3 regions of the Heyndrickxia sp. FW510-T9 genome follow, and region 3 is predicted to be linked to each of the others. Evidence: riboswitches for the same ligand, from Rfam matches in the RefSeq annotation. Region 3 holds a riboswitch; each other region holds the start of a gene.

Region 1 (11,837 bases), on a different contig from region 3:
TTAACATTAAGTATCGTATCCCCAGAACTGATCGGTGAAAGATCCATTACTAAGCCATTATTATTATACATGTGCAGCCCATCCGGCGTAATTCGCGCAAACGGACTTAGATTGTAGTCCCACGAAATATTGGTTCTATCGGAATCTTCGAATTGATGGCCTTTTATTTCAAATGTCGAAAGAACTACTGGTGTGCCCGTTGTATCATATGAATATAGTTTTTCTGCACTTGAATTATATGTAATATAAGACTTACTATAAATCAAATAATTCTTTTTCTGCGGGATGACCCTCCTATCCTTTAAGGAATAAACCGATAAATGGCCCCACTGTCCTGATCCGGGAGATATATACATATAACCATCTGGATCAAAAGCCAAATCAAATGGATCGGTATCTATATCAATCATTTGTATGGTAGAAAAATCTTTTAGATCAACCTCCGCAACTACACCGGAATAAGGTCCAGAATTATATCTATTATGGCTCTCTTTAACTTGTGTCACATATAACTTATTTTTATAAATCTCTAGTCTTTCAGCTGCATATGGCAAAATCAATTTTTTAGTTACACCCGTCTCATAATTGACGGAATAAATAGTTTTACTACCAAGCTTGGTCATATATACCACTGGCTTATTGGGATCCAAAGCCGTATCGCTTGGTACAAATCCGATTTCAACCGGGTTAGACTCCGCATATACTTTTCCATGCTTAAATGAAGAAAAGATTCCAGAGCTCAAACTCAGTATCAATACTAAAGAAAAAATAAATGCTTTTTTCAATACTCTTCCCCCTTAAAAAAATCTCCAGAACACGGAAATAATCTCTATAATTAATATTTTATACGTTTGAACTAGATTAATATATCATTTTACTGGATTGGATTATATTTATTTTTTAGGTAAATGCACCAAAAAATCAGTTTGCAAATAGATATGTAAATGTGGGAAGTGAATTACAATATTTCATCTGTATGATCGGATTCCATCAGACGCTTATGTTAAAAATTATTAATGGAATACATTAAGCTTTAAAATGGTGCTAAACAAGATAAAAGCCATCAATTTGAATACTTATATCTTGTATAATTCCTATTTAAGCGAATAAGACGTTCGGTGTGATTTTTTACCTATTTCGTGCAGTTTGTACTTTGTTTCGTGCAGTTTATCTAATTTTCTGTACAGATTGAACCGCCGTTTCGTGCGGTTCATTTAATATTTCGTGCAGATGAAACGGATTTACGCAGGTTCATCCACCGGCTGCTTGTTTCCTTGTTTTGAAACCGTAGAACCGTCCCTCCGTTTCATTTCCCTTTTTCTTTATGCCAAATAGAAATCGTAATACGTTGATTCGTTTGATGACGAAATGATAGCAAAGCATGATAATGATAAAGGCGACTGGAACAAGGAAAATTAGCTTAATCGGTACTGGCCAAGATAAGTCACGGATGAAAAAACCAAGCAACAAAATAACCGGTTGATGTAAAATATAAAATGGCATGGAAGCCTCACTTCCGTACTTCAAAAATCGATTCGTATTTGATAAGTATTTGTCTGCTAAATAAAAGATACATAATATCCAACTCCAGCAATTAATGATACGAATTGCATAGAATATATAATCCTGAACAGAGTCTTGTTGCGGCATTCCTTTTAAATACCAAGAGATAAAAACCAAAGAGGTTAAAAGTGCCAAACTAAAGTGTATTTTAATGGTTGATTTAATAACCGTTTTAAAGGATACACTGGAAAAAAAGTAATAACCATACAGAAAGATAATGAAATAAAATACGATATCCCATCCACCTAAGTTAACTGTCTTTATAATTCCAGATGCAAAGAGAATAATGGGAAGTAGAAACAGGTGGAGAATTCCAAATTTATTCCTTCCAGATACCTTTCTAAATAGCGGCAATGCAATAATAGAGAAGACTATTAGTACAAGTAAATACCATAAATGCAAACCGAAGAATGCGAAATTTCCTGTACCTCCAATATCCAAGTACACACCATCAAAAAAATGAGGAAAAAAGCTAAAAAATGAACCGTGAAACTGGTGGTGAGATACACGTTCCATATAGACTTGCGGTGGCGTTAGGACAAACACCCCAAATACAAGCGGTACAAATAACCGAATCATTCGCTCCTTAAGAAACTCAGTATTTTTCCTTTTTTTCAAGGCATAAGAAACACCTATCCCTGATACTGCAAAAAATATCGGCATCATCCATGCGCCAACAAATAAAGAGAAAGCTAAAATCCCACTAGCATTTAACACATTATTTTTCACATGCCATGGAAATGGATTAAAAAACATGGAGCAATGGTAAAGAAATACTCCAAGGGTAGCTAACACACGAATCCAATCTAAATCATATTGCCTTCTTAATGAAACATTGTCCATATCCCTCTATCACCTTTCGAAAATTCGAACTATTAAATATACTTTCACTATCAAATAATACTCTATTAATTTTAAAAAGGGAATATTCCTTCAATGTTCATACATCGCTATGATTTGACTATATGTGTATGCAAAAAAAAATAGAGCCTTAGGCTCAAAGATCAACATTCCTATGTATTTTTCCACATGTTATGCATGTATGTGTGTAATAGCTGTACCTATGTTTTCGACGCAAAAAGCAGATAATGGATTTAAACTTCAAATTGAACAACCCCTCAATAATTGAATAAATCCGGCAGTCCAGCCATCATAGGGTTCCCTTAGACCTGAGACTTTGCGTCCCTACTTTTCAATAGGTTTGCCTTTATCAGAATTTTTTTATTTTGTTATAAAATTGTATCATTTCTAACAAAAAGCATAAAGCATAAGATTTCTTCATTTTACGACATAATTAGAATCAATTGAGACATGTTCAAAAATTCTTTGAGTGCCAGGCACCCAAAGACTTGCACCCAGATTTTAGCATCAACATTACCATCCAGTGGTCAGCAATTTGATAATCATAGGACCTAGGATAACAATAAACAAGGATGGAAAGATGAATATTACCATTGGAAATAACATTTTAACCGGAGCCTTCATTGCCTGTTCTCTAGCAGCTTCCCTCCTTTGTTCACGAATTCTAGTTGTTAAATTTTTGAGTACCTTTGCCATTCCCACTCCTAAATGGTCAGCCTGAATGAGAGAAGCCAAGACACTTTGTAGGGGTTCTGAAGGAACTCTTCTACGCAATTCGTAAAAAGCTTCACGCCTTGTCTTTCCTAGTTTCATATCTTCCAATGTAATGAGAAATTCTTCCGATAACGGGCCTTTTCCCTTGTGGCACACCGTTGTGATTGCCGCATCCAGACTGTTACCGGCTTCAATAAGTAGATTGACGGTGTCAAAAAAGTCGGGCATATCCACATTGATTTGTTTAATGCGCTTGCTCTTTTTTTTACTTAAAAAGAAGAGTGGATACCGGTAGCCAAGAAAGCAAATTGCAAATGCCAGCAACACAAGCATACTTTTCTCATCCACCATTGGAGAAAGGAGAAGTATCGTAAATAGAAATCCTCCTATACTTAGCAATAGTTGAAATAGCCGAAAATCAGCACTAGAAAACTTAGAAGAGAAGCCTGCTTCGCGAATGAGTAACTCCAGTTTTTTACGTTTGGTGGAAGAAGTTTTTTTATTTATTAATTCCGTTCCATTCAGCCAATAAGTTTGTAGTACCGTTGACCGCTTTCGTTGCTTTTTTTTAAACAAAGGTTCTTTCTCAATCCCTTGAGTTTCTTTCAGAGTAAAGTAACTATCAACCTTCTTTTGAAAGGAAATGCTCCTGCCGAAAAGGAAAAATAATATTCCAGCGGATAAACACATGAAAAAAATTACAGAAAAAATAATAAAAATGATGGATAACATGTTTTACACCTCTATTTTGATAATCTTTTGAATCAACACCCAGCCAAACATGACTGACAGAACAGAAAAAATCATCAACATGATCCCTAGTGGATGATGAAACATTGGTGCAAAATAATCGTGATTTATGAAGTAGAGATATCCCCCAATTCCTATCGGTAGAAAGGTAATGACCAAAGAGGATAATTTTCCTTGTGCTGTTAATGTCTTTAGCTCTCCAAGAATACTGACTCTTCCCCGAATCGTATCTTCCAGTGTTTCTAACAGCTCAGACAAGTTACCGCCGCTTTTTCTTTGAGCCATAATGGCTTGTAGCGCAACCTCCAGTTCCTTATTAGGTAAACGTAGTATAAGATCCTCAAATACCTTTTCCATCTGTATTCCTAAACCTACTTCCCGAACGACACGTTCGAATTCCGGCCCTATAGGATCAGGCATTTCCTTTCCTACTAGTTGCATTGCTTGTAAAAAACTAAACCCTGACCGCATTGAATTAGACATCATGCCAAGAGTATCAATAATTTGCTGTGGGAGATTATTTAACCTTTTTTTACGTTTATATGAAAGATAAAAAGTAGGTATCACAAAACCGACAATAGCAAAAGGTAAAATCAAGTACCATGAAAATCGAAAAAGAATGACTATCAACACTAGTGCTAGTAAACTGATGAAACGGTAAGTCAAATACTCTTCCGGTTGCATGGATGTACCTGCCTGAACTAGTAAAGTTTTTGTGTTTTCACTATAACGGAATCCTTTGAAAAGATTGGAAACATTTGATACGATGAATTCCTTTTTCTTTTTTTGGGCTTCTTCTGTTATTTTTTCTGGAGCAGGAATGAACTCTTCCATTCTACGAATCGTCCGTTTTTTCTTTCCAAACTTAGATAAAAAAAGGAAGCATATTAAACATGTGAGGGAAAAGAAAAAAAATACCAATATCCATTTCGTCATGTTACCATCCTCCGTTCACCCATGCAGCGGGAAGGTTAAAACCATTCAATTCAAATTGATCCATGAATTTAGGACGAAAACCAGTTGCATGAAACACACCTTCAATTTTCCCATCCACATTTTTACCTTTTTCGTTAAAAACAAATAAATCCTGTAGAACAATCGTATCACCTTCCATTCCAAGAACTTCGGTGATATGCGTTATTTTCCTTGTTCCGTCTTTTAAGCGCTTTTGTTGAACGATCAAATCAAAAGCATGGGAAATTTGTTCACGAATAGCACGAACCGGTAAGTCAAAGCCTGCCATTAATACCATTGTTTCAATTCTAGCTAACATATCTCGCGGTGAATTAGCATGGCCAGTACTTAAGCTTCCACTATGACCTGTATTCATAGCTTGTAACATATCAAGTGCCTCTGCCCCGCGAACTTCTCCCACTACAATCCGGTCAGGTCGCATCCTTAGTGCATTTCGGAGTAAATCTCTTATAGTGATTTCACCTTTCCCCTCTACATTAGGGGGACGTGATTCCAATGAGACAATATGTTCTTGCGTTAGCTTCAATTCTGCTGCATCTTCAATGGTAATAATTCGTTCATTTGCAGGAATAAACGACGATAATACGTTTAACGAGGAAGTCTTTCCCGAACCGGTGCCGCCGCTTATAAAAATATTTAAGCGTGAACGAACACATATTTCTAAAAACTCCGCCATTTCTGCATTTAACGTCCCAAATTGAATCAAATCAGAGACAGTGAATGGACTTTCTGAAAACTTTCTGATCGTAACTGCAGCTCCTTTAAGAGACAATGGTGGGATAATGGCATTTACTCGTGACCCGTCTGGTAATCGTGCATCTACCATCGGGGAACTCTCATCCACCCTTCTCCCAATAGGAGCAACAATTTTTTCAATGATACGTCCTACATGCTGATTGTCCCTGAAGGTAATATCGCTTTTTACAATTTTCCCATTACGTTCAAAATACACATCGAACGGTCCGTTTACCATTACTTCGGAAACAGATGGATCCTTTAATAGTGGTGTAATCGGTCCGTATCCTAACAATTCATACTCAACAGTTTCAAGTAAATACATTTTCTCTTCAAATGTTAGCCTGCTACTCTCTTGATTGAGATACTCTTCTCCCAGTTCTTTTATTTTTTGTTTTTCTTCCTTTTCATCCATACTAGGACTCTTCTTGATTTCTTCTATTAAATAGATGTGCAGTTTTCCTTGCAAATCCTTCATCTCTTTTGTGCGGAAAGCCTTTATAAATTTTCCTTCTTGTGAAGGAAAATCTATCCTCTCATCTTCAATGATTCGATTAAAGAGTGCCATTTCGTGTAATCCCTACTTTCGAATAATTAAGAAAAGCGCAAGCGACGCAGCTCTAGCGTACGGATTTCGTAGTCTTCGACTGAGATAAAGGAAACCGTGCTCGGTAGTTCACGAGCTATTGAAAATTGAACTACCATTTTCACCTGATGTTGACTTATCGTAGGGAGGAGACGTAGAAATCCGCTAGCCGATAGGCGCTGTAGCTAGACAAGGTTAAACTTGTCAAATTATTTAAGTGATAATAGACTTATATTTTTTTATACTTTAAAAACCAACGCTTTTTTGTCCCCTTGGTCCCATCATTTGATCGAGTGGTGGTTTTAAAAGTTGTTTTGATAAGGAAAAAATAGCCTTTGAAATTGGTGTTCGCGAACGTGAAAGAACAAATGGTATTCCTTGATTCACAGAAGATGAAACTAATGATTCATGATTAGGTATGCATTCGATAATGGGTAACTCCATAATATTTTCAATTTTTTTCCCCTCAATTTTTTTGTTCTTTGCATCGCGAGTTAAAATTAATTTCACTTTTTTACTTAACTGAAAGGTTTCTATCGTTTCGATAAAAAGTCTGCTACTTCTTAATACAGGTAAATCACTAGTAACTAGTAAAAGAAGCTCATCCGATTCTTGCAAGCAGCGTAAATGAATTTCAGACAAGTTTGCCGGTGTATCAATTAAAACGAAATCGAATCTTTTTTTTAATTCATTTATGGCCTCTTTCACATGTTCTTCTTTAATCATTTCAAAAAACTCTGGACGTTGAGGTGCTGCCAAAATGGATACTCCACTTGAATGTTGAACTAAATATTTTTCGATTGAGTCTTGATTGCGTTCAAAGCCCTCTTTTATCCATTCATAGATGGACACCTTCGGTTTACAATCATAGTACATAGCAACATCTCCAAATTGTAGATTGGCGTCCATAATCGCCACTTTTTTCCCTTGTTTTGAAAATGCCGTTGCCAAATTAACTGCTGTAACCGTTCTGCCAATGCCTCCTTTTGGACTACAAACTGAAATGACTCTACTATTTCTTGGAATCTTAAAGTTCGCACTATTTTTTTCATCTTCTCGCTCACGCATATATTTCTCTGCACGATTTATACAGTCTCGCGTTTCTTCTAATTCATCCCCTAAACCAAGCAGGTCTGATGCTCCTGCATTCATTCCCTTTTTGATATTTTCCATATTCGGAGTAACCATTAAAATGATATAAACATAAGGGTACTTAATAGAAAGTGATTGGCAAAGATCATAAACGTTATAAACAGTACTCGTGTTAAGAAAAAGTACAGTATGATTGTTATTTTCCAAATTTAGCAATAGATCGTCCAGTTGATGAAAACTGTTTAACTTGGCATGTTTTTTATTAAGAAGCATCTCTACTTCCCCGCAGGAAGATGAGTTTGAATCTGCAAAATACATCCAGTTCAATATCATTACTGTCCCCCCTTAATGACTTCTCTAGTAAAGCTGATGCTTTGTTCTTCTATTGTTTGGTCTTTTTCATTTCTAAGCATCAAATAAAAGCCACCCTTATCTTCTGATGCTAAACTTAACATCACTCCTTCTTTTGCTGTCACTTCTATCGTTACAGTTTCATATTGAAGAGCAGAATCATCCCCATCAGATGACTTACCTATTCCAAGTACTTTTTTATTCTGTAATAGTAATTTAGCTGATCGATATTCTTTCTTTGTTTTTCCATCTATACGGGATTCATAACTAATGATGTCAATATATGAATTGGGTTCAACAAACCCTGATACTCCTTGTTCAAGTGAAACCCTGAGTGAAATGGCTCGCATCCCTTCACTAACTGGAAGCAGCGGGTTAGGTACCTTACGTTTCACAATTTCCGGTGCATCTTCTGACTTTTCCTTACTCACCACCGGCGTCGATTCTCCCTTCGTGGAAGAGGTAGTCTTAGCCACACTTAAATCATTTGAAAATAAAACAAAATAAGCAACAAGTGAAGCAATTGTCCCAAAAACAAACGACAATAACCAAATGCGTTTTGTAGTCATATTTTCCTCCTTGGAAACATGGTCGGTGAAACATGGGGACGGTTCTCGCGTTTCATTAAACTGAAACACGAGAACCGTCCCCATGTTTCACCCCTGTTTTGTTCATTCTAACTTCATTTGCGTTGTATTTTTAAGTTCGTAATTTCCTAAGATGGAGCCGATAATTGGTGTGATAAATTGAAATGGGTATGTAATGGTTATGGTTGCATTGCCTCCTGCAGAGCTATATGTAACTTGTTTAGAAGCTAGATTAATACTTGCTCCGTTTTTAACTGCAACGCTTACTGGGTCCGCGTTTCCAGTACTTGCAGCCCTCGCTGCTTCCCTTCCTGCTAGATCAATCGTTAAATACGCATGAAAAAGTCTTCCGAAATCAACAATTCCGAACAAAAGCAATAATAATAGCGGGATTACTAAGGCAAACTCAACTAAAGATTGTCCTTTTTGATTTTTCATTACTGAACACCCCAAATAAGTGCAAATATAGTTCCTAGGACAATGGGAACACCATAAGGGAACATGATTTTCGTTTTATTTGTACTGTCTAATAAAATTTTCGATTGTTTAAACTGCAGTAGTATTACCATAAAAAAGAAAGATTTCATTAATTGTAAAAGCCCTTTTTGTTTTATTATGATAATGAGAGAAATAATCCCACCTGTAATAGCAATTGCAACAAATGCCCTCAATGTAAAAGACATTCCCATCACTGCCCCAATTGCCCCCATTAATTTCACATCGCCAGCTCCCATTCCACCTAAAAAAAATGGAATGAGTAAAAGGCCGAATCCAACGAGTAATCCTAAACTACTAAAGAGGAGGCCATGCCAGCCTTGAGTTATAGTATTGTAGGCTAGTCCAAAAAGAATAGTTGGGAATGTGACAATGTTTAAGATTTTTCTTTCTTTTATGTCTGTAATTAGGGAAATAGTTAAAGGGATTAGGAGAATAGTAAATATCCACATTATTTTAATCAACCTTTGCTTTTGTTATAGTTTACGCCCTACTAGGGAGTAGGGCGTTTTAAGTAGGGATTATTTGTTTTGATTAAATTTTATTGTTATTAATTTGTTGGCTTATCTAGGTTAATATTTGTAAAAAATCCTTTAATCTTATCTCCTAATGCCCAGATTGCAGTAGCTACCACCGCTACGATCGCCGCTAAAATCAATCCATATTCCGTTGCCCCTTGTCCTTCTTCTTGCAAAACTAGATTTTTCATTTTGTTTAGCATGTTTTTTCCTCCTTGAATTTTTCGTGTTCTTTATAATACTATTTTTAATCTCTATCGTTCTATTAAAAGAACACCTTGTACATTTATAATAGTTCATTATAAAGAACAAGTAAATACTTTTTTTTGTTATTATTTTATAAATCATTCGATAATAATCGACAATATTCATTATTGAGAACAAATAGAACATATAATATAGTAGATATATATGTCAAAAATTATGGAGGAGTCTGTTATGCAGAATACATCCCTTCAACATGAAAATACACTATTTCGAACATTTCCATATTCTATTAAAATCGCAAATACATTTTTTTCCCGATTCAAAGGACTCATGTTCCGCATGAGACCTTTGGATCAAGAGGCACTTTGGATACACCCTTGTAATTCTATTCATATGTGTTTTATGCATTTTCCGATTGACGTTATTTTCTTAGACAAACACAATAAAGTGGTAAAACTTTGCCGGCAGCTTAAGCCATGGAGATTTATTCCACCTATAAAAGGAGCTATTTCAGTATTAGAATTGCCAAGTGGGACAATCGAGGCTTTCCAGATAAAAGAGGGACAAGTAATTTTTTCACCTGAAATAGAAGAAGTTTCTACAAGATTCAAAAAGCCTAAGAGGAAATCTTAGGCTTTTGCTAATAGTTTTATTTTGTCAGCACTGCGTTCGTTGCTTGGGAAGTTGCCACCCTTGAATCATACGTATATGTATGTTCCCCGGATATTACGAGCGATTTAGCAATCAAAGCTCCATAAAAGTTACCGCTTCCAGATATAACAATGCTTCCTTTAGGAGAATATAGAAAACCATTAATTGAATTTCCCCCTGAAATGGTTATTCCGTTTTGTCCGAATAACCCAATAAAATCATTTCCTGAAGAGTATTCAAGCGACCCAGATATCGTGATGGTCCCGGTTGCAACGATTGTCCCAACTCCCTTTGTTTTTCCCGAAATAGTTACATCTCCGTTGACAAAAGTAATCCCATTTAAATTTGTTGTACCACTAAGCGTGAGATTTGTTGAATAAGTTTTCGTTGCATTCTTACGATAATAATCTATATCAAAATTAGGCATCGCTATATTATTAGCTGGGTTAATAAGTTTGTTAATTTGGTTATTTCCAGACTTTGTAAATGACCCAGCAACCTCCAAGTTCCCATTAAACTGATTATTACCGGAGATAGTCGCTCCTCCATTGATATGAACATTGCCATTAGCTGTGTGTGAACCGGAAAATGCTAAATTACTATTCGTATCCGCCGAAAAAAGCACATATCCAAAAACGCTACTACCCGATTTCACCTCAGCCGTTGCTAATACGCTTACATCTTTGGATTTGATTCCTAGCAAAGACATGAAGTTGAGGGGAATAGTCTTTGTTGCTGTAACGGTGACAGAGGATTGGTTCGTGGTGACCTTCATCTCATTCTTGTCTAGACCATTGGCAGCACCGTACTGTTTTGCCGTATCTGATACATTACTTGGATCTTTTAAAATAGTTTGTGCTCCAGCTAATGCCGCTGCATCTACCGCCTTTTGCGCTTTGGATTTTTGTAAATACAAGGAACCGCCATCGATCACTAGTCCGCATATTCCCATTAGAGCAACCATCATTAAGGCGACTATTACCATCGCATGTCCATTTTCGTTTTTTAATAAGCGCTTCATTTTTTACCTCCTTTGATAAAGTTACGTATTGCAAAATAATATAAGGTGGTTCTCATATAAAGTTCTCTATGTTCATTATATAGAACATAGTGAGCAAAAAAAATATTTACTTTTTACTATTACTTTTATAACAAATGGAGAAAGAGAAATTCCTCAAAATTTGTCGGTAGTAAAAAATTTTTTCACAATACATGGCGGAAAATTAAAAACTGGATACTAGCACTCATAACTTTAGCTGAGATGGGGAACGCCCCCAGATTCCATAATTATTTTCCATTTGTAGATATATATATGTGCACGCAAGATCCAAATGCAAAGTAAAAGCTACATAAGTGTGGAAATTTATGGCTTCTCTTTGCGAATTTTTTACATAAAATCAAATTTTTCATCCAAATAAAAACAAGTGGATGAATTTCATAAAGAATGTTGCATGATCGGAGTAGCCTCTTTGATCATTCCATTATTAATCCATATAACAAAATAATTTCATCTACTCCATTAAGGATCGATAAATAATATCTGACAAAAACCACTTCTCATGGGGGACTGACTCCCATGAGAAGTGGTTTTAAATATCGCTTTTTGTCCTTCTTCGTCTAGTCTTCACAAAAATAAGCAATGCACCAATAAAAAACAAAACTAACCCGGTTGCCATAATATTAAACATTTGGGTTCCGGTTTCCGGTAGTTTAGGACCATTAGGCGGTATTAAGCCCCCTAGAGTTCCTTCA
Region 2 (11,837 bases), on a different contig from region 3:
AACATCGCCCTTTTTTTTATGAAATTTTCTTTTTTTCAAATTACTGTAATGAAAATTCGTTGTTTTATAGGAAGGATTTTTTTATACTAATATAAATGAACTTTCAGAGGTGATAAATATGAACGAGGAAAATGAACCAATCGAAAGTTATGACCTTGATGAAGAAACATTGTTTATGGTTTCCCAAACATTTAAAGCATTATCGGACCCAACACGCTTACGAATTTTAAATTTATTATTTTCTGGTGAACATTCGGTAAACGAAATCGCTGACTCTCTTGGATTGCTCCAATCAACGGTTTCGCACCAATTGCGTTTTTTAAAAAATGTTAGACTCGTGAAATTTCGCAGAGAAGGCACAACCATTTACTACGCCCATGATGATGAACATGTTATGGAATTATTAAGAAAAGCAATTGAACACTCTTATCATACTTGAAATTCGCTAGCCGATAGGCGCTATTGAAATTGAAGTACAAATTTCACCTGTAGCTAGACATAGACAATTTTCCTAAAAGTTATCCACATGGTTGAATTTTAAAATTTCGATAATAAACAATAATGCCTAACTATTTTTAAAATGTTAGGCATTAATATTCTTTATCAGGATGATATTGATAGCGTAACAAATTAATCGACCAGTTCGTTACTTCAACGTCTTCAAATTGTAATGCCATTTTTTGTTCGTCATCTTTTAACGAGATCTCTCCTTTTGAACTAATAACTCGATGCCATGGTAGCTTATGCTTTTTGCTCATGGAGTGAAGAATCCTAGCTACTTGTCTTGCTCCTCTTGGACTACCAGCAAGTGCAGCAATTTGGCCATAGGTCATCACCTTTCCCTCTGGAATCATACGAATAATCCTGATAACTTGCTCTGTAAATGGTGTCATCTTTCATCCCTTTCTCCGCTTGTTAATCGAAAAGCGTAAGCTCCTTGCCACCGACGTTACCTAGAAATCCGCTAGCAGATAGGTGCCTGGAGCTAGCCATAGACTAAACATATCATAAAAACGGAAGTACCTTAAAGTACTTCCAACAAGTTATTTCGCTTCATATAAATAAATTTTCCATACAGCGTCTTTGTCATCGAATGATTTAAGAAAATGAAGTCCATCCTGTTCCGCATTCAATATCGGGACAGAAGACAAAATGTATTGCCCCCTAAGCTTCTTGAAGGCATCAATATTTAAGTCAAGATGATGGATTTTTTTCTTTGAGTCTTTTCGAAAATCGTATTTTTTTCCTAGTTCCGCAACAAAAATATAGCATCTTCCTCCCCATGTATCAAAATATTTCTTTAAGGTAGGGCTTTTATTAAGCTCTCCTGCTATGATTTTTCGGAATTGATGCTTATAAGATAACGGATAAAAATTATTATATGTATCAATCGTGTAGAATCCATTATATTGTGCGATTGCGGGATGAAGACCAATGCTTGCTACCCGATATGATTCCTTAGGCTTTCCGATATAATCACTGATTTCTTTAAACTCATGAACTGCATAAAATTGTTTAAAGGATGGTGTTCCTGCTACACGATAATAAATTTCCGGATTGGAAGCACATAAAACAATAATCTGCATGACTAAGCATATCTTTACAAATTCCCGCCAGTTACGGCCATTTTTCCACAAAATATAGGAGCCAATTGCAAACATCATATAGATTATAAGCGGACGCAAAAAATGAAAACGAGCAAAATTAAAGGTATTCAATAAATTGATTCTTGCTTTAAATGGCTCCCAGCCTTTATAAAACCAGAATGCATACCATAAAGACAGAACGAAATTAAGAATAAAAATATAAATATATCGTTTTTCTGACCTAAAGTTCTTGTCTTTCCATAATTTCCAAAGGACGATAAACGAAAGAGGAACAATCACCAATGTATGAAGCGTCATCACATGGGTATGTCCTAGGAAATAATTTTTAAAGGTTAAACGAATAGAATGCCAAAACCCGAGCGTAGAACTGACAAATTCATCTCTGCTAGTCGGTTCGGTTGGGAACACTAACGAGTAGACAAGTCGGTATTCAATTACTAAATATAGCAATGTCATATAGGTAATACTTCCGAAAAATTTAAAGTTCCAATCACGCTTAACAAGCAAATCACGAATCCAAAGGAACCCCATTGCTACTAAGAAAAAGAAAAATCCTAGCACGAAGCTGGAGTAGAATGGTAATAGCGTTAAGGTTAGCCATTCCCTCCATGTTCCTTTTCGTTCACGAATCGTTAAAAAAGCCCATAAAGCGAGTGGCAGTCCAAGTGTGCTTAACATTCCAGATGGCCAAACAGGAGTTAAGGCAAAGGCTAATGAGACCCATACCCGAATTGGGTAAGCATCTTCTGCTCGGATAAAATGCCTTCTTAACAAAAGATACATCCCGATGAAGGCAAAGATCCGTATTAATGCTTGGCTAATTCCATATGCTGTTATCGGTGGAAGTGTTTCATAAAGCCACTGTATTCCGCTAAATTCTGTACCAAAGGAATTCCTTGGCAAGCCGTTCATGATTTGCGGGATGATCGAATTAAGCGGACCAAAAAGCTGCCCGCTTTCCCTCAATACTTTATACCAGGCAATATTGGAATCCATATTATCATGAACACGTATATGGCTATTCTCCCCTAAAATAAATATAGGAGAGATAAACACTATTAAAATTATTGTTGCAATGACTAATAACTTCTTTTCCTTCATCCAATTTGAAGCTGTTTCTACATTCATTCCTTAATCCACACACCAATCCTTTTTTTGAAGCTGTAGTAACATACTTATCTTCAAACATATTTTTATAGAGTTTCTTCAACCGACTCCATTAATTCACGCATTTTTTTCATTAAAGTTTCTTTGAGTTCAGGCTGCTTCAAGGCAAATTCAATATTTGTTAAGATAAATCCTAGTTTTTCCCCAACGTCATACCTCATGCCGTCAAATGCATATGCAAGCACCTTTTTGCTTTGACTTAATTCCATAATTGCATCAGTAAGCTGAATTTCACCTTGCACTCCGCTTTTTTGCTTTTCTAAAATCGAAAAAATTTCAGGTGTTAATATATAGCGCCCCATAATCGCTAAATTCGATGGTGCTTTTTCGATGTCTGGTTTTTCTACAAAATAATTTACATCATAAAGCTTGCCATGTTTACTTAAAGGTGCAATAATTCCATAACGATTTGTTTCATTTTTCGGAACTTGCTTCACCCCTACAACACTAAATCCTGTTTGCTCATATACTCCCATTAATTGTTTTGTGCAAGGAACCTCCGATTGGACTACATCATCCCCTAATAAAACAGCAAATGGTTCATCCCCAATAAACTTTCTAGCACACCAAATGGCATGGCCCAATCCTTTCGGTTCCATTTGCCTTATATAATGAATATTTGCTAATTTAGAGGGTCTTTGTACACTTTCTAATAGATCCAGTTTTCCTCTTTTTAACAATGTTAATTCTAATTCTGCCGCATGGTCGAAATGATCTTCAATCGCACGTTTTCCCTTTCCAGTGACAATAATAATATCCTCAATACCTGATTGAAATGCTTCTTCAACAATATATTGAATCGTAGGCTTATCAACAATCGGAAGCATTTCCTTTGGCATTGCTTTTGTTGCAGGCAAAAATCGTGTCCCAAGACCCGCTGCAGGGATGATTGCTTTCTTTATTTGTTTTTTCACGCATTTCTCCTCCAAAAAACGGACTTTATTATATATATTGATGGGTACTTGTCATTTAGTCTTTTTTTTCATTAGGTGGTTATTCGCCATTATGACCATTTTTTCACTTGTTTTTTCCTGATTATCTCAACTTTTTTATGTATAGGATATTTCTTTTAATGAATGGACTGGTAATAGAGGAAGAAAGTTCAAACGGATGCTAGGTACTTCGTTAAAAACAATCATATCAAGCAACGGGCACTTTTATGGTGAAATGAGAAAAAACAGGAAAAATAACTGACTCATTTAGCAGAGTCCTAACCCACAAAATTTTCATGACAAATCACATATAGGCTTGACGACTAAAATTAGTTTAATCGAACATTTTGGGTAACCTATCGAAGCATTTGGGGACCGTAGTGGAGGTGCAAGCGCATTTTCGGTATCCTAACTAGGCTTTTGGTTACCTTAATGGAGGTGCAAGCGCATTTTCGGTCACCTATCCAGGCTTTTGGTTACCTTAATGGAGGTGCAAGCGCATTTTCGGTCACCTATCCAGGCTTTTGGGGACCCTAATGGAGGTGCAAACGCATTTCCGGTATTTTAACCAGACTTTTAGTTACCGTAATGAAGGCTCAAACGAAGCGCATTTTCGATCACCTATCCAGGCTATTGCAATAAAAAAAACACACTGCGATTTCAAGTGTGAAAACCAGTGTGTTTTACTATATTATTTGATTGTTAATAGTTCTAAAATGACAACGTTATTAAAATTGTCTGTTCTTAGCATCTCTTAATTTTCTGTTGCTTGTTTCGTAAATGTTTGTTTTGCATCCTTATCTTGCGTTACTACACCCGCTGGTTTCACACGCTTCATAAAGAAGGCAAGAATAAAGGCAACTAAAGCGATACAAATCGATATTTTGAAGGAATCATTTATGCCTTCTACCATTCCTTGCAAAGCAATATGTTTGTTCATTGCAGCCATTTGTGCAGCATCAGGTTGACTAGTTAGTTTTTTCATAGCTGCAGCGCCTAAGTCATGAATATGTGTTTTAGCACGATTTGACATTACTGTTATCAATAGTGCTGAACCAATTGCACCGGATACTTGCTGTAACGTATTGTTCATTGCCGTACCGTGTGGATTTAGGTGTTGTGGTAATTGATTTAATCCATTTGTCATAACTGGCATCATTACCATCGACATTCCAAACATACGAGCAGTATAAAGTAATATTAATTCCGTATACGTAGTGGTTAATGTTAAGGTACTGAAGAAATAAGTTGTAATAATAGTGATTCCTAATCCAGTAATCGCTAAAACTCTACCACCAAATTTATCAAACAGCTTCCCTGTAATTGGGGACATGATTCCCATTAATAGTGCCCCGGGTAGCATCATTAAACCTGATTTGAGTGGTGAGATTCCTCTGATAGTTTGAATATACATTGGCAATAATAGCATGGCTGAGAACATCGCCATCATTAGCACCACAGAAATAGCTGATGATAATAAGAACATCGGATATTTATATACCCTAAACTCCAACATAGGTGTTGGAATCATAAATTGACGACATATAAAGCAAATTAATGAAATTCCACCAACAATTAGTGTTACATACACTTCTGGAGAACTCCAAGCTTTATCACCAGCGGAGCTAAATCCGTAAAGAATTCCTCCAAATCCGATCGATGATAAAATAAACGATAATGGATCAAGGTTAATATTCACTTTTTCCTTTTTATCTTTTAAAAGGAAGAAGGCAAGGATTACAACCAAAATAGCTATTGGCATCACGACATGGAAAAGTGTTCTCCAAGAGTAGTGCTCTACAATCCATCCAGACAAAGTAGGTCCAATTGCCGGAGCAAAAACCATTACTAATCCAAATAACCCCATTGCAGCTCCCCTTTTTTCAATAGGGAATGAAGTTAACATCACATTCATTAATAATGGCATCATAATAGCTGAACCTGATGCTTGAACAAGACGTCCAACAAGAAGAACCCAAAATTCTGGTGAAAAACCAGCTACAATTGTACCTATCGTAAATAAACTCATTGCGACTAAAAATAGTCTACGGACTGAATACCTTTGAATAAGAAATGCTGTTGCGGGGATCAAGACCCCATTCACAAGCATGTAACCTGTAGCAAGCCATTGTACTGTTGGCATGGTAACATCAAAGCTTTTCCTAATAGACGGTAGTGCAATATTTAATAGTGTTTCATTTAATATAGAAATAAACGCTCCAATTAAAAGAATGACAATAATCCCATATGGAGGTTTTTTCGTCTCTAAAGTTGTTTCCACTTCTTATCTCCCCTCAATGAACCAATAGTCCATTTTTTTATACAAATCGTTAAAGCATAATGAATATATTAAACCCATCGTTCTATTTTTGCAACTAAAAATTCCTGTCATTTATTAGGTTTGTTTTCAATATTCATTTACGATAGTATTAAGTTAGACCATGAGTCTAATTTTATTTTAAGGTGATTTAAATGAATGATCGAAAGCAGCATGTCATCAAATTAGCTCATCAGCTATTTATCGAAAAAGGATTTCAATCTACATCTATACAGGATATTTTAGAATATAGTGGTATTTCAAAAGGCACTTTTTATAATTATTTTTCTTCAAAAAATGAATTACTTATGGCTATTTTTCATTCCGTTCAAGAAAAATTAGAAATAGAACGAAATAAACTTTTGATTGGGAAAGAACGATCGAATATTGATATATTTATTAAACAACTCGAGCTGCAAATAAAATTAAATAAACAAAGTAAGCTGTTTGCTTTATTTGAAGAAGTATTTGTATCAAATGACGTTGATTTTAAGGATTTTTTAAAAAAAGCGCAATCATCACAGCTTAATTGGACTTTTCATCGTCTTGTTGATATTTTTGGAGAAAGTAAGAGGCCATACTTGTTAGATTGCACTATCATGTTTACAGGTATGCTACATCATTATTTTCATTATTTCTTTAAGCAAAAACAACCAGGACTTACCATTCATCAAGTGATCCGTTACTGTATGAACCGTCTTTCAAACATGGTTGAAGAAGTAGCATCTAACGGGGATCAATTATATGACCCTGAGCTAATGGCAGCTTGGTTTCCTACTTCTAACGATGACCTTAGAAACTTCAGAAATACTCTTGAACAATCAATTAATGATTTAAAAATAATGATTAGAAAAGATCTTCATGTGGAGCAGCAACAGTTGAAGTGGATAGAATTACTGGACTTTGTTCAGGAAGAAATGCTGCAATCTAGGCACCCTCGCCACTATTTGGTTGAAAGTGCTCTCGATTCTTTAGCAAATGAGAAAGCAGAGCCGATTTCGAAGGAGTATAACAGGTTGAGAAAGTTTATTCATGCTTATTTTAGTCAAGCGAATCTCTAATTCTATCGAATGGATTCCTTGTAATTTCCATGTTAATCAGATCGAAAGGCAGCTTGTTCGCTACAAGCTGCCTTTCTTATTCAAGCTTTAATCTCAACCGGTTTACGAATATTTTTCTCTTTATACATGTTTTGATCAGCCCTAATAAATAGTTCATCCATCTTCCCAATAGATGAGACTTCATAAGCATAACCAATTGAAATTTTAATCATGAAATTAGGATGTTTCATATTGTAGTTTGCAACTTCTTTTCGTAAATTTTCTGTAAAATCGCACAAAGAAATAAGATCGATTTTCGTTAACAGAAAGGCAAATTCATCTCCTCCGATTCTTGAAAGCAGAACCGTTTCATTGGAAAAACTATCAAGTAGTTTCGATGTTTGAATGATCAATTTATCACCCATTTGGTGCCCATAATTATCATTCATCCATTTCAATTCATCCAGATCACATAATATGATAGCAACGGATTCATCTGTTTCTTCATTATAAATTCTCTTCTGCTTTTCAAAAAAAGTACGATTATATATACCTGTAATTGCATCATGTTCAATTTTATATTCTAGTTCCTGTTGTAAGAGTACTTTTTCATCGATATTTCGAATAATCCCCTGAATGGCAACGATTTCGCCGTTCATGTATATCGGGGTTGAATATTCCTCAAACCATTTGTACATACCATGTTGATCCTTCCATCGCATAACAATCGGTTTATTAAAATCAATTTCTCCAGATACTTTTTTCTTTAAAATATGAGAGTCATCAGGATGAATAATTTCGAAGACTGTGTAAGGATTTTTTATACTATCTTTTACAAGATTAGGTCGCAACATATCATCTAATGCAGGACTTATATATCGATATTTCAGCTGTGGTTTTACATCGCAATAATAAATAATGTCTTTTGAACTTTCCACTAGATTGTAGATCCGTTTTTCATTTTCTGTATTCTCGTAAAATCTTTTCAATACCTTTCTTTTTAACGGTTCTGAATAAATCACTCCGATGATAAGTCCAACAATGCCAATACCAAAGCCTATCATGCCTTCTCCCCCAAGATTGTTTAATGGCATTACTTATTAAATGGTACTTTTCGTAATTTGTTTTAAATTCTTAACAAGGTTTACCTTTCGGGGCATCTTTTCTAAAAAAATGTATTCATTTAAAAAAATATAGTCAATACCAGAGGCTTCTATATACAAAAACAATAAAGTTTAAGAAAAGATCCTTATAAATAGAAAAGAGGTAGTCCGAAAACGAAACTACCTCTTAAAGTATTTTCTCATTTTTCGGTAACCCGGCTACCATAGTAATTTACCTTAGGCCCGTAGCTTTGCGTCCTTATTTTTCAATAAGTTTGCCATTATCGTTATTTTAATTATTAGTATATTTTAATTATATACTTTTTAGGAAAAATTATCAATTTTTTTACCAAAATAATGCACATTTTATAGTACTTTAGGATTATAAATTTTTTTCCATATTTTTTTACAAAAAATGCATCATTTTATAAAAATTGCAGAGTATATAAATATTCTATTAGAAAAGGAGATGAACTACGTGTTAATCAAAATGAAGGCATTATTAATAGTGCCACTATTCTTACTCATTTTAGGGCTTCCTGTTCATGCAGAACCACTAAATGCTGATCACCAAAAACAGGCTGTTAAGCTAACAAAGCAACAACAAGCAGAATTAACTAAAATGCATCTTGATATACTAAGTAAGAAAAAACAGCTTATTATAAAGTATATGGAATACGGTGTTCTGCCAAAAGAAAAGGGCAATAAGATCCTTGAAATGATAGATGAGCATTCTAAAGAAATAAAAGAACATGGTCCTCTCACTCACTGGGATAAAATGCATCACCACCATCATCACGATCACGACCATGATGATGATGACGATTAATGAATAGACTTACAAAAAAAACCAATGTTTCATTGGTTTTTTTATTTTTCGGGTGTCTAGCACTATTAAAGATATCTGATATAAATATAGACCATGGAAATCGCGACACTGATGAACATAATTGGTAGTCCGATGAGGGCAAATTTGATAAAGGAAATCTTATAGCCTTCCTTCCCAGCCATACCGGCAACAATGAGGTTGGCGCTCGCACCAATTAATGTTCCATTGCCTCCAAGGCATGCGCCTAAAGCTAAGCTCCACCAAATCGGCTCCAAATCATGAATGCCAAGGGTCCCCATTTGTTCAATTAGCGGAATCATGGTTGCAACAAAGGGAATATTGTCCACAAATGCTGATGCTATCGCACTTAACCAAAGAATCAGAAAGGATGTAGCCGTCTCCTGTCCACCAGTTAAATTAATTGCATACGAAGCAACCTTTGCAATAACTCCCGTCTCGACAAGACCTGAAACAAGGACAAAGAGCCCGATAAAGAAGAAAATAGTAGTCCATTCCACTTTAGTTAATGCATTTTCAAGATAACTTTCTCCCGCCATTATTAATAAAAGAAATGCACCCATTAAAGCAATTGTTGCTGATTCAACACCGATTATTTGGTGTATAAAGAAACCTATGATCGTTAGTCCCATTACCGCTAACGATTTTATCATGAGCGTTCTATCCGTAATTTCATCTCTTTCATTAAGCTGCATAATCCTCTCTCTTATCTCATCTGTGACATGAAGCCCCTTTCGATAAAAGAGTATCAATAATATCATGGTAACTACCATGATCAGCATCACGATAGGAGCCAAATTTGTAATGAAATCCATAAAGGTGATCGATTCAACAGCGCTACCGATCATTATATTTGGCGGATCTCCGATCATCGTTGCCGTTCCACCAATATTAGACATCAGTATTTCCGAAATAAGAAATGGCATCGGATTAATACTAAGCTGTCTTGTGATACTAAATGTTATGGGAACCATGAGGAGCACCGTCGTTACATTATCTAGAAACGCCGAACCGACCGCTGTGATGATTGATAAAACAATTAAAATGGAAAGCGGTCTTCCTTTTACTTTTTTGGCGGACCAAATGGCAATAAATTTAAAGACTCCTGTTTCAGCTGTAATCGAAACAATAATCATCATCCCAATTAACAAACCGATTGTATTAAAATCAATATGATGAATAGCAGATTCTTGATCCACGATCCCAAGTAAAACCATTAATCCGCCACCAATCATGGCAATAATGGTTCGATGAATCTTTTCTGAAATAATTAACCCGTAAGTTAATAGAAAAATAATAACAGCAAAAATCGCTTCGTTAGGCATATACATCCCCTTTTCTTACTAAATACAATGTTATTTTTTATCAATAAAATAAAATCATTCCTAAAAAACGCAAAAAGGAGCCCTATATGACAGGCTCCTCCAATATTACACGTTCATATTCAATTATCATTAATGGTATCAAAAAATTCCACTTTTTGCAACAATTAACCATTCATATATGATATTGTTAAAGTTGGATACACTAGAAGGTTATCCCATTTTCATAAGAATTAAGCAAAAGGGAAAAATACATAAAAATTGTTGATAATCAGGAGAGGATTAGAAATGAAGAAAAAACAATTTGCTGTTTTTGGATTAGGTCGCTTTGGCGGAAATTTAGTGAGGGAGTTTAACAAATTATCAACTGAAGTACTCGCTGTAGATAAAGATATTGATAAAGTGAATGAGCTTGCACAATTTGCAACTGCTGTAGTGCAAGCAAATACAATTGATGAGATAACTTTAAAAAACTTAGGAGTCCGCAATTTTGACTTAGTTTTTGTATCCTTTGGGGATGATATTGAAGCAAGTATTCTTACTTCATTATTATTAAAAGATATGGGGGTCAAAGAAGTTTGGGCAAAGGCTCAAAATGCGTATCATGAAAAAGTATTAGAGAAAATCGGTGTTGATAGAATCATTAATCCCGAAAGAGATATGGCAAAAAGAATTGCCCATCATATTGTTTCAGAAAAAATATTAGATTATATCGAACTTTCGAAGGAATATGGCATTGTTGAAATCATGGCAACCGAGAAAATCAATCTTCGCACATTAGCCGAACTCGATGTCCGAGCGAAATATGGATGTAATATTGTCGCTATTAAAAGAGGTACGGAAATAGTTGTTTCTCCTATGGCAGATGACAAGATTTATAGAGGGGATGTATTGATTGTTATTGGCAAAAACGATGATATAACGAGGTTAGAGGAAGAAGGTGTCTAAAATAAATGCAAGAGTTATTCACCTTAACCCTGCCCAGCTACTCATTTTAGTATTTTTTACAGCAATTCTTATAGGAACTTGTCTTTTAAAATTACCGATTGCATCCTTCCATTACGTTCGATGGGTGGATGCTTTATTTACCGCAACATCTGCAATGACGGTGACTGGTCTTTCTACAATTGATTCTGCAAAGGAATATACATTGTTTGGTCAATTTGTCATTATAAGCTTAATTCAACTGGGCGGTTTAGGAATCGTTTCATTTGCATTGTTAATTTTTATCATGCTCGGAAAAAAGATTGGCTTAAAAGAACGCATTCTCATCCAGCAAAGCTTAAACCAAACATCGATAGGTGGTGTCATTAAGCTTGTTCGCAACCTTTTTCTGTTTTCCTTCGGGATTGAATTTATCTTCATGTTGTTTTTATCTATTAGATGGATCCCGGAGTACGGATTGTGGAAAGGTGCCTTTTATAGTTTTTTCCATTCCATATCTGCATTTAATAATGCGGGATTTGCACAATGGTCAAATAATTTAATCGGGTATGTTGGCG
Region 3 (9,324 bases):
TTTTGAATAAAATGAACATCTTCCCCTAACTTGTCATCATTCACAACTACAAGGCCCGCTACAACATCGCTATGACCACCAATATACTTCGTTGCACTGTGAAGAACAATATCTGCTCCAAGTTCAAGTGGATTTTGCCAATACGGAGTGCTAAAGGTATTGTCCACAATCAGCTTAAGATTATTTTCTTTGGCAATTTCACTTATCGCTTTGATATCAGTAATTTTTAAAAGAGGATTTGTTGGTGTTTCTACATAAATTGCTTTTGTATTTGGTTTTACTGCATTTTTCACAACGTCTACATCGCTAGTATCAACAAAAGTTACTTCCAAATTAAATCGATTTAAAACCTTAGTCATAACACGAAAAGTTCCACCGTACACATCATCCGTAGCGATAATATGATCCCCTGCAGAAAACAATTGCATCACTGCGGTAATAGCTGCCATCCCTGAACCAAAGGCAAATCCTCTGCTCCCACCTTCGATATCGGCAATTAATTTCTCTAATGATTCACGAGTTGGGTTACCAGTTCTTGAATATTCATATTTAAAATTACCTACTCCGTCTTGCTTATAGGTACTTACTTGATATATAGGTGTGGAAACAGCGCCTGTATAAGGATCACGACTAATTCCACCATGAATAAATTTCGTTTTTTTCTTCATGTTAATTCCCACTTTCATATAGGTCTTTTCTTACACTCTGTTGTTTTGTAAACGAAGATCTTATAAATATCCTTATTTGGGTTAAGAATGAATAATCTTTTTAAAGATGCCCCGAAGATAAGTCTACATTAGGCTTTATAACATTTACGAAAAACAACAGGTTAAAATCGGCTTTTGGATTTTATACAATCTATAAGAAATCAACCTTCATAGATTTTACTGCTAATATAACGCTCACTACTATCTGGAAAAATCGTCACTATATTTGTTCCCGCCTTCGCCTTCTCTGCTTCACGTATGGCGGCTTCCAATGCTGCACCTGAAGAACTTCCAACTAATAGCCCTTCTAGTTTTGCTAATTCAGCCAAACGCGTAAATGCTACATCGTCCGGAATGGTATGAATTGCATCAAAGTATTTTTTATCCATAAAAGGAGGCAAAAATTCCATTCCAATGCCTTCTGTTCGATGAGAACCTGCCTCTCCACCATTCAATATCGATCCTTCTGGCTCCACAATGACCGTCTTCACATTAGGAAGCTTTTCTTTTAAATATCGAGAGGTTCCCATAAAAGTTCCACCAGAGCCTGCTCCAGCAACAAAAACATGGATGTTCCCTTCAAATGCTTCATAAATTTCAGGTCCGAGACTTTCATAATACGTATCTGGATTAGCAAAGTTTTGGAACTGTCCTGGATAAAAAGCATCAGGAATCGTTTCTAATAATTCCTTCGCTTTAGCAATCGCGCCCCCCATGCCAAGTTCAGTAGGAGTATTTACCACTTTTGCCCCGAGTGCTCTCATTAATGTTTGCTTTTCGAAGCTGAATTTCTCTGGAACAACAAACACTGCCTGAACACCAAATTGAATGGCAGCAAGCGCAAGTCCTATTCCTGTATTTCCAGCAGTCGGTTCTATGATTGTTCCACCTTTTTTCAGCTTTCCTTCAGCAAACGCCCTTTTAAGCATATATTGTCCTAAACGGTCCTTCACACTTCCACCAGGATTAAAATACTCAAGTTTTGCAAATAAACGTACTCCTTCGGGCAAAGAAAAACTTGTAATCTCTACTATTGGTGTATTACCTATTAATTCATGCACATTTCGCGCGAATTTCATTTTAAAAACCTCATTTTATGGAAGGCTCTTTTCTTAAATTATGTTACTTTTGTAAATGAAAATCCTATTAACCATTTCATTCGGCTTAAGAACAGAAATTCTTTTAAGAAAAGATGCCCCGAAATTAAATCTAATTTGGGATAAAAAACAAATGACGAAAACCAATAACTGGTACGAAAACAGCCCTATGCAAAGATTTCTGTCCATTCATTTCTTTTAGATAACATTTTTCTAGCAATCTCTTGTGCACCTTCTAAGCTATGGCTAGTAGCCCATCCGCATTGTACTTCATTACATGCAGGAACTTCGGTTGCTGTAAGGACATCATTCAATGTTTTTTCAAGTATTTCTAGAACTGCTTCGTAATCATCATGATTGATGACCGATAAATAGAATCCAGTTTGGCAACCCATTGGGCTGATATCCACAATTTTATCGGTATGATTACGGCTAAATTCTGCCATCATATGCTCTAAAGAATGCAATGCAGGCATTTCCATATGCTCTTTATTTGGCTGGCAAAAACGGATGTCATATTTGTGAATAACATCTCCGTTCACCCCTTCTTTCACTCCAGCCAGACGTACAAATGGTGCTTTTACCTTTGTATGATCTAAATTAAAGCTTTCTACATTCATTTTCTTTTCAGTTGTCATGAGTTATTTCTCCCTTCTTTTTTGCATCGATTAACCAAACAAATGGATTTAATTTTGTAAAAGAGACCTCAAATCCGTATTTATCAAATATATGCTGTAAAACAGGAATGGTTGTATAGTATTCCCGTTGTAAATCTTCTGCAAGTCTATGAAAATTCCTCTTCAAAGAGTCGTTTATTTTTTCTTGTTTTGCTTCTTCTGTTGGAAAAATCGTATCCGCAAAAACAACCTTTCCGTTCTCTTTTAATATTTTGCTATATTTTTGGATAGCTAAATCCTTTTCCTCATCTGTTAAGTGATGAAAAGCATATGTGCTCACTATGGTATCTATAGCTGCTTCTATTTGCGGAAATTCAAGAAAATCTCCATCTAAAATAGTGATGTTTTTCATTTTTTGTTTTGCAATAGCTCGCATCCCTTCAGATGGCTCAATTCCAAATACATTCAGTCCTTTATTATTTAAAATAGCAGTTAAATTCCCAGTACCTACTCCAAACTCCAATACATTTCCAAAAGAATTTTCGGCTACTGTGGAAAGGATTTTATCGTAATCTATAAAAACTTCTTCATACTCGGGATCATTGCCAGTAACAGTTTGGTCATAAGAATGGGACCATTCATTAAAAAGCTCATTGAATTCTCTACCCAATTCAATTCCCTCATTTCCTATAAATTAACTCAGAATTAACTTTAGCATGATTTTAACTAAAGAGCAATTAAGAATAATTGGCAAGATACTTGGAGAATATGAGACCGATTCCTTTTCTTTTTTTCTTATATATATTACATTAATGATGAGGTGGTATTAATGACAATATTAAATGAAATTCTATCGTACAATAAGGAATTTGTTGAAAACAAAATGTATGAAGGATATACAACCACAAAGTTCCCTGACAAAAGATTAGTCATCCTAACATGTATGGATGCAAGATTAGTGGAGCTGTTACACAAGGCAACAAATACGAAAAACGGAGATGTGAAAGTGGTAAAAAACGCAGGAGCGATTCTTACCCATCCGTTTGGAAGTATTATGCGTAGTCTGCTTATCGCAGTATATGAGCTGCAGGCGGATGAGATTATGGTTATTGGTCATTATGGCTGCGGAATGAGTGGCTTAGATGGTGAGCATGTGATTGGTAGTATGAAACAAAGAGGAATATCAGAGGACACATTTAAAACACTTGAATATTCAGGAATTGATTTACATCAATGGCTTCAGGGCTTTGAAAATGTACAAGATAGTGTCCTACATAGTGTGAATATGATAAAGAATCATCCTTTATTGGCTGAAGGAGTTCCTGTTCATGGACTAGTTATCGATCCAGAGACAGGAAGGATAGATGTTGTTTCAAATGGATATGAATAAAGAAAATACCCCTGCATTCGCGGGGTTTTTTCTATTTACGTCTAATCCACTCTTTATTTTCGTTAATCCCATGTAATATATATTGAAGGTAATTAGTGGTATCTGAATTACGGCTTTTAATAATTTGCAGCATCTCTAAAAGTTCAAGAATTTGTCTTCTTGGAATATTGCAAAGAATATAATCAACGATTTGATCTCCTGGTAATTCAATCTCCTTTTTTTGATTCGCCAAAAACGTCAAGGAATTTGCTGGAAAAATATACGAATTTAATTGTTGTTTTATTTGATTATAGCTATATCTATCTGACTTATGATTTACTTCGATTAACATTTTCTTATAAATCCTTCTTTCTATATACAATTTTCCATGGCAAGAAAAAAATAATTGTAGGCACCAAAGTCATATGAACTTTGAAGTTTAAAATGGTAATTTTTGTCATTAGAGCTTCAGCTTAATGATTAGGAAAGGTGTGACGAGAAGCTAGGGGAACGGGTGATGACTTTTCGGTGAAGGGAGCCAAATAGCTGCTTACTTACTATAGAAAGGCTATTCCTTATAATAATATAACCAATATTGAATAGTAGGTTATTAAAGTTGTGCAACCCGGCGATCATCATTCTTATGAACCTAAGACCCGTAGCTTTGCGTCCCAATCTTTCGAAAGGTTTGCCAATATTAGTTTCTTTATATTCATTACAATATCACTATTTTATTACTCATATCAACAATTTTTAACAATAAATGATAGAGTTCGATAATTAAAGTAAACTTTCAAAACTATTTATATATTATATTATTTGTTATAATTTTTATTATTTATCATTTTTAAGGAGCTGATTCATTGCTACATCATTTAACTGCATTTCTGTATTTTGTTGCAAGTGAGATAAAAATACAGAAATGAGAGGGATAATAGATGATTTATGAATTACCGTTTCAAGATTTTAATAAGATGAATAGCTTATTTAAAAAACTTGAACTCCACCCAGTCATTAACGGTGTAATTAGTGGAACAAACCGTGGGAGAATTTTTGTGAATAATCTCGAAAAACCAACCACTGTATTAGTGTGGGCTATTAATGAGATGTTTTACTTAGCGGGCGACAGTCAAAATTCTTCCTTTCTTGATTCCTTGGAAAAATATATTATTGATGAAATTACCCCAAAAGCGCTGCAGATTGGTGAAGAGTATTTCAATTTGGAGCTAATTCCACATTTCAGCTGGGAAGCAGCTTTACGAAATATTTTTCGCAAAATTACAGTGCAGCAAGGAGAGCGTGTTCCTTTTAAGTTTCATAAGGATCGTTTTGAGTTGCTTCAAATGAAGAAAGTAGCACCTTTTGGATATGAAATTGCAAAAATAGATGAGACTATTTTACAAAAAGATTTGTCTCACATTATCCAAAACGAGATTCTTAAGTTTTGGAAAACGTTGGATTCATTTTTGGAAAACGGAATTGGCTATTGTGTTCTAAAAGACGAAGAAGTGATAGGAACATGTATTTCAGTATTTGTCGGTGGGAATGAATATGAGATTGGCATTAATACGTATAGTACGGAGCATCGTGGCAAGGGACTTGCAACATTAATGGCAACATCGTTCATCGAAGAATGCTTAGCTTTAGGAGGTAACCCTCACTGGACAACGGAAGTTTTTCGGAAGGATTCAATTGCCATTGCGGAAAAATTAGGCTTCGAAAAGCTAGACCATTATCCCGTATATTTTTTTCCATTGAAATGATAAAAAGACAAGGTGCGAACCTTGTCTTTTTACTCAACTATAATTTTAATAAAGGTAGATAGGGACTCTTGCGGTTTAATATAAACTAATTCTTCTTTTTGATTAAACTCAGAAGTTTTTGCCATCCAAGGCTCGATACAGACAAATTCCTTTCCTTGTTCAGTCCAACAAACTACATATTTAAATTCATCACCATATTCTAATGAAATCCTCTTATTTGCTTCCTTAAGTTTAAATTCTATTTCATTTTTCGTAGCGTCCAAAAGCATCAAGGATTCTTTTTTATCCGATAAATCAATTGTTCCTGTGAAAGCTTTTTCTTGATTATCGTTGTAGTCCAAATATTTTTTTGCATCAGAGCTTAATGTTAACGTTTTTTGAGACGTTTTGAAATATGGATGAAAGCCTGCATAAAATGGCATGTCTACACTGGAAAGATTTTTATACTCTTGTTCTATGATAAGTATATTCTCTTCTAAGATATATTTATAAATGACCTCAAAATCAAATGGATAAGATTTTCTCGTTTCCTCATTACTTTTTAAGCTTAAAGTAATGGATAATTCTCCTTCAGTGTTGGTTTTCACAATTTTCCACGGCAAATTTCTAGCAAATCCGTGATTTTTCATTTCATAAAGCCTGCCATGTAATTCATACTCGCCATTTTGCAATTGTCCACTTATCGGGAATAAGATCGGTATCCCTCCCCTAATGTTTGCTTCTCTATCTACGAGAGTTTCCCTGTTTAAATAAAGAATCTCAGTGCCACTGACCCCGAACTCTGTGATTATTCCACCACGTTCAGGAACTACTTTTATATACGAATCTCCATCCCTTAATTCGTATATTTTTAAACTATCTTCGATTCGTTGTTGAATAGAATACATTGCACCTATCTCCTTTTGTTCCTAAATCGTTGTTGTTGCTTCCATCCACTATTATGTCATATATTATTAACAGATTGCATTTGTTCGAAAAGGAGACCATTATGCGGAATAAAAAAAAGCAAATCATATTTTTTCTTATTTGCATTGTATTTATACTAGGTGGTTTACTCACCGGAATTTATTGGATGACACATGTTGACCAATTTAAGAAAAATGGTGCGAGTGGAATCAATACTGTTACTTATACTAAAAGAGTTATGTAGAAGGATTTGATAACTTACTTTGATTTGAGAAGGGGTAACGGGGATAGATTTGTGTGTTTCGTTACCGCTTTTCCACTTTTGCCTGGTTTTCGGGCACGATTCTTCGACTATTGTTACCGTTTCTCCACTTTAACCTGGTTTTCAGGCACGATTCTTCGACTATTGTTACCATTTCTCCACTTTAATCTGGTTTTCGGACACGATTCTTCAACTATTGTTACCATTTTTCAGTTTCATCCTTGTTTTTTGGCACATTTACTCGCTGATCGTTACCGTTTTCCCGTTCTTTTTCTCTCTTTGGGCACATTCAACCAATGATCGTTACCGTTGTTAGATGCGCACCCCGATTTCGGAAGGGTTAAAAATTACTACCAGATTCTTTCGAAAACTAATATCATACTATCCTTTTTTTGTCATCTTTATTTAATAATTGCATCTAATGATAATATACACTCTTTAAAGGTGGTGACTAATATGTGGATTTATATTGTCCTGGCAATCGTCATTATCCTTCCAATCATTTTCTTTCGTGTTTCTTCCAATACAACAAAACAGACAAATAAAGATATTGAAAAAAATCCTTTTGACCATCGGAATAATCCTCCGCCACCGCCTTCTGGACCTGGAATATTCTAACTATCGCACCATTTTGGTGCTTTCTTTAATGTAATTGTGACAATTTTGTTTCTCATCTAATTCTCATTTATTTTTCATCAATTTTTAGGTTTGAAAGATTATGATGTAATTGTTAATAGGACAAGCTAGTAATTTTCCTACTTGATTATGGTCCCCTCCATTATCAAGTAACCCCCTTATTTAAATACCCTAATCCTTGTTCCGGCTAAAATAGCCGGAAATTTTTTTATGCGTTAATATACAAATAAAGAAAGGGGAACTGAGCATGTTTGATTATAGAATATTTTATGAAGCACCTGCACCTGAAGAATATAATGAACTGAGGGTCAAAGCAGGATTAAGCTCTAAAGATCTCAACGCTTCTAAAACAGGTCTGAAAAATTCAGTTTTTGCTGTTACCCTTCGATTCGGTGAAAAACTAATCGGGATGGGAAGAATCATTGGAGATGGAGGCTGCTTCTATCATATTGTAGACATTGCAGTTGACCCCGCCTATCAAGGAAAAGGACTTGGAAAAACTATTATGTCTAAACTGACAAATTACTTGGATGAAAATGCACCTGCAAATTCATATGTAAGTTTGATTGCAGATTTGCCTGCAGATCAACTATATAAAAAGTTTGGGTTTGATTATACTCAGCCAAGATCTGTTGGGATGTTTAAAAAATACTAAAAATAAGGGTATTCAAAAGTACCCTTATTTTTCATTTAAAATACTCTCTTCTAATACCTCAAATTTGTCTCCGTATACTTTATCTAGATGAAATTCCCCCCATGCACATAAAGAATCTAAAATATTTTTTAAACTCCATCCATACTCACTCAATTCATATTCTACTTTTGGCGGAACTTGATTATAGATAATTCGTTTAATGACTCCATCTGCTTCCAATTCTCTTAATTGCTGTGTAAGCATCTTTTGGGTAATTTGCGGCATAAGCCTTTTTAATTCACTAGTCCGTTTTTTCCCATGCGTTAAATGACATAAAATAACACACTTCCATTTTCCTCCGATTACTTCCAGTGTTGCTTCCACTCCGATGTTGTACTTCTTCTTTGGCATGATTGTTCCTCCAATTCTATAGGAACTAGAAAGTGCCTATAGAACTCTTAGGTACCTATAGCACTTTAAAGTACGTACTTTTCAATACAATTTATATATCACATAATAGCATTTGTTGACGGGAAAGTTCACTCATTTTATTTTTTCAATTACACCATACTATATATACATTTTTTAAGGAGGAGACAAATGACAGCAAATAAAAAACGAAGTACTTTTGCCTTATTAGCATTAGCTGTAAGTGCATTTGCAATCGGAACAACCGAATTTATTAGTGTTGGTTTATTGCCGTTGATTGCGCAAGATATGAAAATCTCTGTTACGACAGCGGGATTAACGGTTTCCTTATATGCTTTAGGAGTAACTTTTGGGGCGCCGATATTAACATCTTTGACATCAGCAATGTCACGAAAGTCCCTTTTGCTTTGGATAATGATTATTTTTATCCTAGGTAACAGTATAGCTGCCAGTGCTACTAGTATTGGGATACTACTAGCAGCTCGTGTGATCTCAGCATTCTCACATGGGGTTTTTATGTCCATTGGCTCTACCATTGCAGCTGATATCGTACCCGAAAATCGAAGAGCCAGTGCGATATCCATCATGTTTTCCGGACTTACAGTGGCAACCGTAACAGGTGTACCATTTGGTACCTTTATTGGTCAGCAATTTGGGTGGAGATTCGCATTTATATTGATTGTGATTGTTGGCATAATCGCCTTCATTGCGAACAGTTTCCTGGTTCCTTCTGATTTAAAAAAACCTGCACGTACAACTTTTCGCAGTCAGCTAAATCTTATTAGAAATGGCCGGATACTGATGGTATTTATTATCACAGCTCTTGGGTATGGAGGTACATTTGTTGTTTTCACTTATTTATCTCCGCTACTGCATGACATTACGGGATTTAAAACGAATACCG

Evidence for each region. A riboswitch is a leader RNA that binds a small molecule or an ion and turns the genes downstream of it on or off. The one in region 3 is predicted to bind cyclic di-GMP.
Region 1: linked by a shared signal. The riboswitch ahead of AC3WJF_RS07950 (acyltransferase family protein) and the one ahead of AC3WJF_RS08780 (hypothetical protein) in region 3 are both predicted to bind cyclic di-GMP.
Region 2: linked by a shared signal. The riboswitch ahead of AC3WJF_RS02295 (sensor domain-containing diguanylate cyclase) and the one ahead of AC3WJF_RS08780 (hypothetical protein) in region 3 are both predicted to bind cyclic di-GMP.

The regions. Positions count from the first base shown of each region.
Region 1 covers NZ_JBYSWK010000011.1:20,269-32,105, forward strand. The annotation lists gene AC3WJF_RS07945 (YncE family protein) at 1-785, opposite strand, end outside; gene AC3WJF_RS07950 (acyltransferase family protein) at 1,252-2,406, opposite strand; cyclic di-GMP riboswitch class I at 2,698-2,779, opposite strand; gene AC3WJF_RS07955 (type II secretion system F family protein) at 2,938-3,714, opposite strand; gene AC3WJF_RS07960 (type II secretion system F family protein) at 3,874-4,824, opposite strand; gene AC3WJF_RS07965 (TadA family conjugal transfer-associated ATPase) at 4,826-6,166, opposite strand; gene AC3WJF_RS07970 (CpaE/TadZ family protein) at 6,431-7,609, opposite strand; gene cpaB (Flp pilus assembly protein CpaB) at 7,609-8,196, opposite strand; gene AC3WJF_RS07980 (TadE/TadG family type IV pilus assembly protein) at 8,299-8,652, opposite strand; gene AC3WJF_RS07985 (A24 family peptidase) at 8,652-9,161, opposite strand; gene AC3WJF_RS07990 (Flp family type IVb pilin) at 9,260-9,430, opposite strand; gene AC3WJF_RS07995 (DUF192 domain-containing protein) at 9,666-10,067, shown strand; gene AC3WJF_RS08000 (TadE/TadG family type IV pilus assembly protein) at 10,084-11,106, opposite strand; gene AC3WJF_RS08005 (LPXTG cell wall anchor domain-containing protein) at 11,675-11,837, opposite strand, start outside.
Region 2 covers NZ_JBYSWK010000002.1:195,411-207,247, forward strand. The annotation lists gene AC3WJF_RS02265 (ArsR/SmtB family transcription factor) at 119-439, shown strand; gene AC3WJF_RS02270 (MGMT family protein) at 591-893, opposite strand; gene AC3WJF_RS02275 (DUF6044 family protein) at 1,044-2,735, opposite strand; gene galU (UTP--glucose-1-phosphate uridylyltransferase GalU) at 2,801-3,688, opposite strand; gene AC3WJF_RS02285 (DHA2 family efflux MFS transporter permease subunit) at 4,461-5,987, opposite strand; gene AC3WJF_RS02290 (TetR/AcrR family transcriptional regulator) at 6,179-7,084, shown strand; gene AC3WJF_RS02295 (sensor domain-containing diguanylate cyclase) at 7,165-8,127, opposite strand; cyclic di-GMP riboswitch class I at 8,373-8,456, opposite strand; gene AC3WJF_RS02300 (DUF2680 domain-containing protein) at 8,645-8,995, shown strand; gene AC3WJF_RS02305 (ArsB/NhaD family transporter) at 9,061-10,338, opposite strand; gene AC3WJF_RS02310 (potassium channel family protein) at 10,624-11,283, shown strand; gene AC3WJF_RS02315 (TrkH family potassium uptake protein) at 11,285-11,837, shown strand, end outside.
Region 3 covers NZ_JBYSWK010000012.1:97,695-107,018, forward strand. The annotation lists gene AC3WJF_RS08755 (bifunctional cystathionine gamma-lyase/homocysteine desulfhydrase) at 1-668, opposite strand, end outside; gene AC3WJF_RS08760 (PLP-dependent cysteine synthase family protein) at 869-1,786, opposite strand; gene AC3WJF_RS08765 (S-ribosylhomocysteine lyase) at 1,972-2,442, opposite strand; gene AC3WJF_RS08770 (class I SAM-dependent DNA methyltransferase) at 2,432-3,091, opposite strand; gene AC3WJF_RS08775 (beta-class carbonic anhydrase) at 3,251-3,811, shown strand; gene AC3WJF_RS08780 (hypothetical protein) at 3,843-4,142, opposite strand; cyclic di-GMP riboswitch class I at 4,407-4,493, opposite strand; gene AC3WJF_RS08785 (GNAT family N-acetyltransferase) at 4,729-5,553, shown strand; gene AC3WJF_RS08790 (aldose epimerase family protein) at 5,583-6,440, opposite strand; gene AC3WJF_RS08795 (hypothetical protein) at 6,542-6,703, shown strand; gene AC3WJF_RS08800 (hypothetical protein) at 7,178-7,339, shown strand; gene AC3WJF_RS08805 (GNAT family N-acetyltransferase) at 7,605-8,012, shown strand; gene AC3WJF_RS08810 (winged helix-turn-helix transcriptional regulator) at 8,037-8,402, opposite strand; partial or broken gene AC3WJF_RS08815 (MFS transporter) at 8,508-9,324, shown strand, end outside.